One region of the Streptomyces sp. BB1-1-1 genome, then DNA from elsewhere that is predicted to be linked to it. Evidence: predicted binding sites of a transcription regulator. Region 1 holds the regulator's gene; the other holds the start of a gene.
What was found. Region 1 encodes HspR, which represses chaperone genes until heat shock. Its sites were predicted from a motif close to TTGAGNNNNNNNNNCTCAA; they were not measured.

Region 1 (3,390 bases):
CGAGTACCACCCGGACGCCAACAAGGGAAACGTCAAGGCGGAGGAGCGCTTCAAGGAGATCTCCGAGGCCAACGACATCCTCGGTGACCCCAAGAAGCGCAAGGAGTACGACGAGGCCCGCAGCCTCTTCGGCAACGGCGGTTTCCGTCCGGGGCCGGGCGCGGGCGGCGGCGGCACCTTCAACTTCGATCTGGGCGACCTCTTCGGAGGCGGCGCCCAGGGCGGGGGCCAGGGCGGGGCCGGCGGCTTCGGCGGCGGGCTCGGCGACGTCTTCGGGGGCCTGTTCAACCGCACCGGCGCCGGCGGCCCCGGCACCGGCACGCGGACCCAACCGCGGCGTGGCCAGGACATCGAGTCCGAGGTCACCCTGAGCTTCACGGAGGCCATCGAGGGCGCGACGGTCCCGTTGCGCATGTCCTCGCAGGCACCCTGCAAGGCCTGTTCGGGCACCGGCGACAAGAACGGCACGCCGCGCGTGTGCCCGACCTGCGTCGGCACCGGGCAGGTCGCCCGGGGCTCGGGCGGCGGCTTCTCGCTCACCGACCCGTGCCCGGACTGCAAGGGCCGCGGCCTGATCGCGGAGGACCCCTGCGACATCTGCAAGGGCTCCGGACGCGCCAAGTCCTCCCGGACGATGCAGGTCCGCATCCCGGCCGGGGTGTCGGACGGGCAGCGCATCCGGCTGCGCGGCAAGGGCACGCCGGGTGAGCGGGGCGGTCCGGCGGGCGACCTGTACGTGGTCGTGCACGTCAAGGAGCACCCCGTCTTCGGCCGCAAGGGCGACAACCTCACCGTCACCGTCCCGGTGACGTACGCCGAGGCGGCCCTCGGCGGCGAGGTCCGGGTCCCGACGCTGGGCGGCCCGCCCGTCACGCTGAAGTTGCCGGCGGGCACACCGGGCGGGCGCACCATGCGCGCCCGGGGCAAGGGAGCGGTCCGCAAGGACGGCACCCGCGGCGACCTTCTGGTCACCGTCGAGGTGAGTGTTCCGAAGGACCTGACGGGGAAGGCTCGTGATGCGCTGGAGGCGTATCGCGAGGCGACCGCGGACGAGGATCCGCGGGCGGAGCTGTTCCAGGCCGCGAAGGGAGCTTGACGGAGATGGACGGTCGTCGACGCAATCCGTATGAACTGACCGAGGACACCCCGGTCTACGTCATCTCGGTGGCGGCCCAGCTCTCCGGCCTGCACCCGCAGACCCTGCGCCAGTACGACCGCCTCGGCCTGGTCTCCCCGGACCGCACGGCCGGCCGCGGCCGGCGCTACTCGGCCCGCGACATCGAACTGCTCCGCACGGTGCAGCAGTTGTCGCAGGACGAGGGCATCAACCTGGCCGGAATCAAGCGCATCATCGAACTGGAGAACCAGGTCGCCGCGCTCCAGGCCCGCCTGGCGGAGCTGCAGGACGCCCTCGACGGCGCGGCCACGGCGATGCGCCAGCGCGAGGCGGCGGTACACGCCTCGTACCGCCGCGACCTGGTCCCGTACCAGGAGGTACAGCAGACCAGCGCCCTGGTCGTGTGGCGGCCCAAGCGGCACGGCCAGTCCTCGGACTGACCGGCAGCACCAGGCAGAACGGCGACGACGGGCCCGGAGGTCCCACCGGATCCACCCGGCCCTCCGGGCCTGTTCGCAACGTTGCTGTCTCATTGGTCTAGTACTTCTTGACGATTTCGTGAAGACAGCGTTGGCTTCCCTCACCTGGGTCACCACAACACCCGTGTGTCGGAAGGTAAGCGCAGTGAACAGCCGTGCCCGTCGTATCGCCATATCCGTGGCCGCGTCCATGATGACTTTCTCGCTGGCCTCCTGTGGTGTGCTGGGCGCGTCCGAGAGCAGTGACGAGGCGAGCCCGACCAAGGGCAACGACATCACCGTGGGGCTGCTCCTGCCGGAGAAGGCGAACACGCGCTACGAGCAGTTCGACTACCCCTACTTCAAGGCGAAGGTCGCCGACCTCACGCGCGACCAGGGCAACGTCAAGTACGCCAACGCCGAGGCGAACGCCTCGAAGCAGGCCGACCAGATGCAGCAGATGATCGACGACCAGGTCGACGTGATCGTCCTGGACGCGGTGGACGCGAAGTCCATCGGCACCGCCGTGCAGAAGGCCAAGGACGCCGGCATCCCCGTCATCGCCTACGACCGGCTGGCCGAGGGTCCGATCGACGCCTACATCTCCTTCGACAACGAACTGGTCGGCGAGGTGCAGGGCCGCTCCCTCATCGAGGCGCTCGGCGACGACGCGGACAGTTCCGACAAGATCGTCATGATGAACGGCTCGCCCACCGACCCGAACGCCAAGCAGTTCAAGGCGGGCGCGACCTCCGAGCTGAACGGCAAGGTGACGATCGCCCAGTCCTTCGACACCAAGGACTGGAAGCCGGAGAACGCCGAGGCGAACATGGCCGAGGCGATCGAGAAGATCGGCAAGAACAACATCGCGGGCGTCTACTCCGCCAACGACGGCATGGCGGGCGGCGTCATCAAGGCCCTGGAGGACGCGGGCGTCACCGACCTGCCGCCGATCACCGGCCAGGACGCGGAACTCTCCGCGGTGCAGCGGATCGTCACCGGCGAGCAGTACATGAGCGTGTACAAGTCCTACCCGCAGGAGGCCGAGAGCGCCGCGGAGATGGCCGTGGCGCGCGTCCAGGGCCGGGACATCCAGTTCGACGCCCTCGCCCGCGACAAGGTCGACAGCCCCACCCACAAGGGCATCCCCGCACAGCTCGTCCCCGTCGTCGCCCTGACGCAGGACAACATCGAGAAGACCGTCATCGCGGACGGCTTCTACAAGGTCTCCGACATCTGCACGGCCAAGTACGCGGCGGACTGCGCGGAGATCGGGCTCAAGTAGTCCGCACCCCCCCGGTAGGCCGGGGGACGTGGACGTGCTCCCCCAACGGGTGGATTACCCGATTGACCGTCCCGGAGCAGTCTTGGAGTCACAGGAACCGCACCGTTCTCTCCCGTGCGGTTCCCTTCCGGCCGCCAACCGTGGTCCGGGAACTCCGTCAGACGAGGGGACGCAGTTCAGTGAACGTCAGAATCGCACGACGGCTGGGGGTCGGGGCCATCGCCGCCCTGGCCCTGAGTACGGCGGCGCCCGCCTTCGCGTACGAGATCGGTCCGCACTCCTACAGCGGTGAGCTCCGCTTCTGGACCGAGGGCAACCGCTCGATCATGAACATCAAGGACACGGGTTCGAGCCATTGGGTGAAGGCGGAGTACTACCGCGTGGCCCACTCGGGTACCAAGCTGACGCTGTGGAACAAGAACGGTCCCAACGGTCCGTCCGACAACGACGGCAACAGGGGCACCGTCGAGAGCGGTAAACACTCCGAGATCTACAAGGCCCGCGGCACGGTCGCACGCAACAACCTGCCC
Region 2 (3,390 bases), 1.3 Mb from region 1:
GCTCCAGGGTGCGCACGCCCGCCTCGCGGGTGTACTCGCCGGCCAGCTTGCGCAGCGCGCCCTCGTCGACCGTGACCTCGTCCGGGTCCAGGCCGGCCCGCTCCAGCTGGCGCGGGAGCAGGTGGTCGCGGGCGATGACGATCTTCTCGTCCTCGGTGTAGCCGTCCAGGCGGACCAGCTCCATGCGGTCGAGCAGGGCCTCCGGGATGGCCTCCAGGACGTTGGCCGTGGCGAGGAAGACCACGTCGGACAGGTCCAGCTCGACCTCCAGGTAGTGGTCCCGGAAGGTGTGGTTCTGCGCCGGGTCGAGGACTTCGAGCAGCGCCGCGGCCGGGTCGCCCCGGAAGTCGGAGCCCACCTTGTCGATCTCGTCGAGGAGGACGACCGGGTTCATCGACCCGGCCTCCTTGATCGCCCGCACGATCCGGCCGGGCAGCGCGCCGACGTACGTACGCCGGTGGCCGCGGATCTCGGCCTCGTCGCGGACGCCGCCGAGGGCGACGCGGACGAACTCGCGGCCCATCGCGTGGGCGACGGACTCGCCGAGGCTGGTCTTGCCGACGCCGGGCGGGCCCACCAGGGCCAGTACGGCACCGCCGCGCCGGCCTCCGACGACGCCGAGGCCCCGGTCGCCGCGCCGCTTGCGCACCGCCAGGTACTCGGTGATCCGCTCCTTGACGTCGTCCAGGCCCGCGTGTTCGTCGTCGAGGACGGCCCGGGCGCCCTGGATGTCGTAGGCGTCCTCGGTGCGGACGTTCCACGGCAGTTCGAGGACGGTGTCGAGCCAGGTGCGGATCCAGGAGCCCTCGGGCGACTGGTCGGAGGACCGCTCCAGCTTGTCGACCTCCTTGAGTGCGGCCTCGCGCACCTTCTCGGGCAGGTCGGCGGCCTCGACGCGGGCGCGGTAGTCGTCGGACTCCTCGCCCTCGCGCTCACCATTGATCTCGCGCAGCTCCTTGCGCACGGCTTCGAGCTGGCGGCGCAGCAGGAACTCCCGCTGCTGCTTGTCGACGCCCTCCTGGACGTCCTTGGCGATGGTCTCGGCGACGTCCTGCTCGGCGAGGTGGTCGCGCAGCTGCTGAGTGGCGAGCTTGAGGCGGGCCACCGCGTCGGCGGTCTCCAGCAGCTCGACCTTCTGCTCGGTGGTGAGGAAGGGCGAGTAGCCGGAGTTGTCGGCGAGCGCGGAGACGTCGTCGATGGCCTGGACACGGTCCACGACCTGCCAGGCGCCGCGCTTGCGCAGCCAGGCGGTGGCCAGCGCCTTGTACTCCTTCACCAGCTCGGCGACCTGGCCGGGCAGCGGCTCGGGCACGGTGTCGTCGACGCGCGTGCCCTCGACCCACAGCGCGGCGCCGGGGCCGGTGGTGCCGGCGCCGATCTTCACGCGGCCGACGCCTCGGAGCAGGGCGCCCGGGTCGCCGTCGGCCAGCCTGCCGACCTGCTCGACCGTGCCGAGGACGCCGGTCCTGGCGTAGGTGCCGTCGACGCGCGGGACGAGGAGGACCCGGGGCTTGCCGGGCTCGGACCTGGCGGCGGCCTGGGCGGCCTCCACCGCGGCGCGTACCTCGGCGTCGCTCAGGTCCAGGGGGACGACCATTCCGGGCAGGACCACTTCGTCGTCGAGCGGCAGCACGGGCAGGGTGAGCGGTGTGAAGGCTTCGGACTCAGCAGCCATGATCTCCCCTTCGGCAGTCAAGTTGAGTTACATCGACTCAATGAAAGGGAGTCCCCGATTGTTCCCCCACACGTGTTCGCTCTGAGCGATCAAGGGCCCGGGGTGCCGCTGCCACGTATGCGGGAGCACGGCCGGGCGCTCCGGCATTCCCTGCCAGGATGGGCCGATGCCCACCACTTCCCACGACTCCTACGACATCCCCGAAGTGCTGGACCGTCGCGAGGGCCCGCACGGCGAGGTCGTCCTGCGCCGGCACGGGGCGCTGCTGCAGATCATCGCGAACGGCTGCTTCCTGATGGACACCTCCGACGGGCGTTCGGAGCGGCGGCTGGTCGACGCGGCGGCCGACGCGCTCACCGCGTCCGGCGGGCGGAGCGCGCCCCACCTCCTCATCGGGGGACTCGGCGTCGGTTTCTCGCTCGCGCACGCGGCCGCCGACCCCCGCTGGGGCCGGATCGCGGTCGTCGAGCGCGAGCGCGCCATCATCGACTGGCACCGGGGCGGACCGCTGGCCGCGCTGTCCGCGGGAGCGCTGGCCGATCCGCGCACGAAGATCGTGGAAGCGGATCTCCTGGAATACGTCAATGAGACATCCGACACGTACGACGCGCTCTGCCTCGACATCGACAACGGCCCCGGCTGGACCGTCACCGAGGGCAACGACGGACTGTACGCGCCGGCCGGACTGGCTTGCTGCGCACGGCTGTTGAGGCCCGGCGGGGTGCTTGCCGTATGGTCTGCGCAGCCCTCTCCGGAATTCGAAGAAACCTTGCGTAATGCCGGGTTCCAGCAGGTGCGTACCGAAGAGATCCCCGTTGCCCGGGGCGTTCCGGACGTCGTCCACCTCGGCGTCGGGCCTGGATAGCAAAGGCGCGGTGACTCCCCGTACGCTGCTGCTCTGACGCGGATCATTCAAGCGTCAAGCGCAGCCATGGGATCACCCCACGGATTCCGGAAAGCACACTTCAGGGGCGGGCGATGGAGCAGACACAGACCTCCCACAACGGCACGGCGACGGCTACTCCGGGCGCGCAGCGACGGGTGCTGGTGGTCGAGGACGACCAGACCATCGTGGACGCCATCGCGACCCGCCTGCGCGCCGAGGGGTTCCTGGTGCAAACGGCGGGCGACGGTCCGTCCGCGGTCGACACCGCCGAGGCGTGGCAGCCCGACCTGCTGATCCTCGACATCATGCTGCCCGGCTTCGACGGTCTGGAGGTCTGCCGGCGCGTGCAGGCACAGCGGCCGGTGCCGGTGCTGATGCTCACGGCCCGCGACGACGAGACGGACATGCTGGTCGGGCTCGGCGTGGGCGCCGACGACTACATGACCAAGCCGTTCTCGATGCGCGAGCTGGCCGCCCGCGTGCACGTACTGCTGCGCCGGGTGGAACGGGCCGTGGTGGCCGCCTCCACGCCGCGCAGCGGCATCCTCCGCCTCGGCGAACTGGAGATCGACCACGCGCAGCGCCGGGTGCGGGTGCGCAGCGAGGACGTGCACCTGACCCCCACCGAGTTCGACCTGCTGGTCTGCCTGGCGAACACCCCGCGCGCGGTGCTCTCCCGTGAGCAGCTGCTGGCCGAGGTGTGGGACTGGGCGGACGCCTCCGGCACCCGGACCGTGGACAGCCACATCAAGGCGCTGCGCCGCAAGATCGGGGCCGAGCGCATCCGCACGGTGCACGGCGTGGGCTACGCGCTGGAGACCCCGACGCC

Region 2: the regulator HspR is predicted to act here: its motif matches at 1,698-1,716, upstream of lon (endopeptidase La).

What each region holds. Positions count from the first base shown of each region.
Region 1 covers NZ_CP134203.1:4,153,888-4,157,277, reverse strand. Annotated here, with positions in the region: gene dnaJ (molecular chaperone DnaJ) at 1-1,096, shown strand, start outside; gene RI578_RS19030 (heat shock protein transcriptional repressor HspR) at 1,102-1,557, shown strand; gene RI578_RS19025 (substrate-binding domain-containing protein) at 1,742-2,860, shown strand; gene RI578_RS19020 (hypothetical protein) at 3,040-3,390, shown strand, end outside.
Region 2 covers NZ_CP134203.1:2,869,452-2,872,841, forward strand. Annotated here, with positions in the region: gene lon (endopeptidase La) at 1-1,675, opposite strand, end outside; gene RI578_RS13155 (spermidine synthase) at 1,842-2,540, shown strand; gene RI578_RS13160 (response regulator transcription factor) at 2,654-3,390, shown strand, end outside.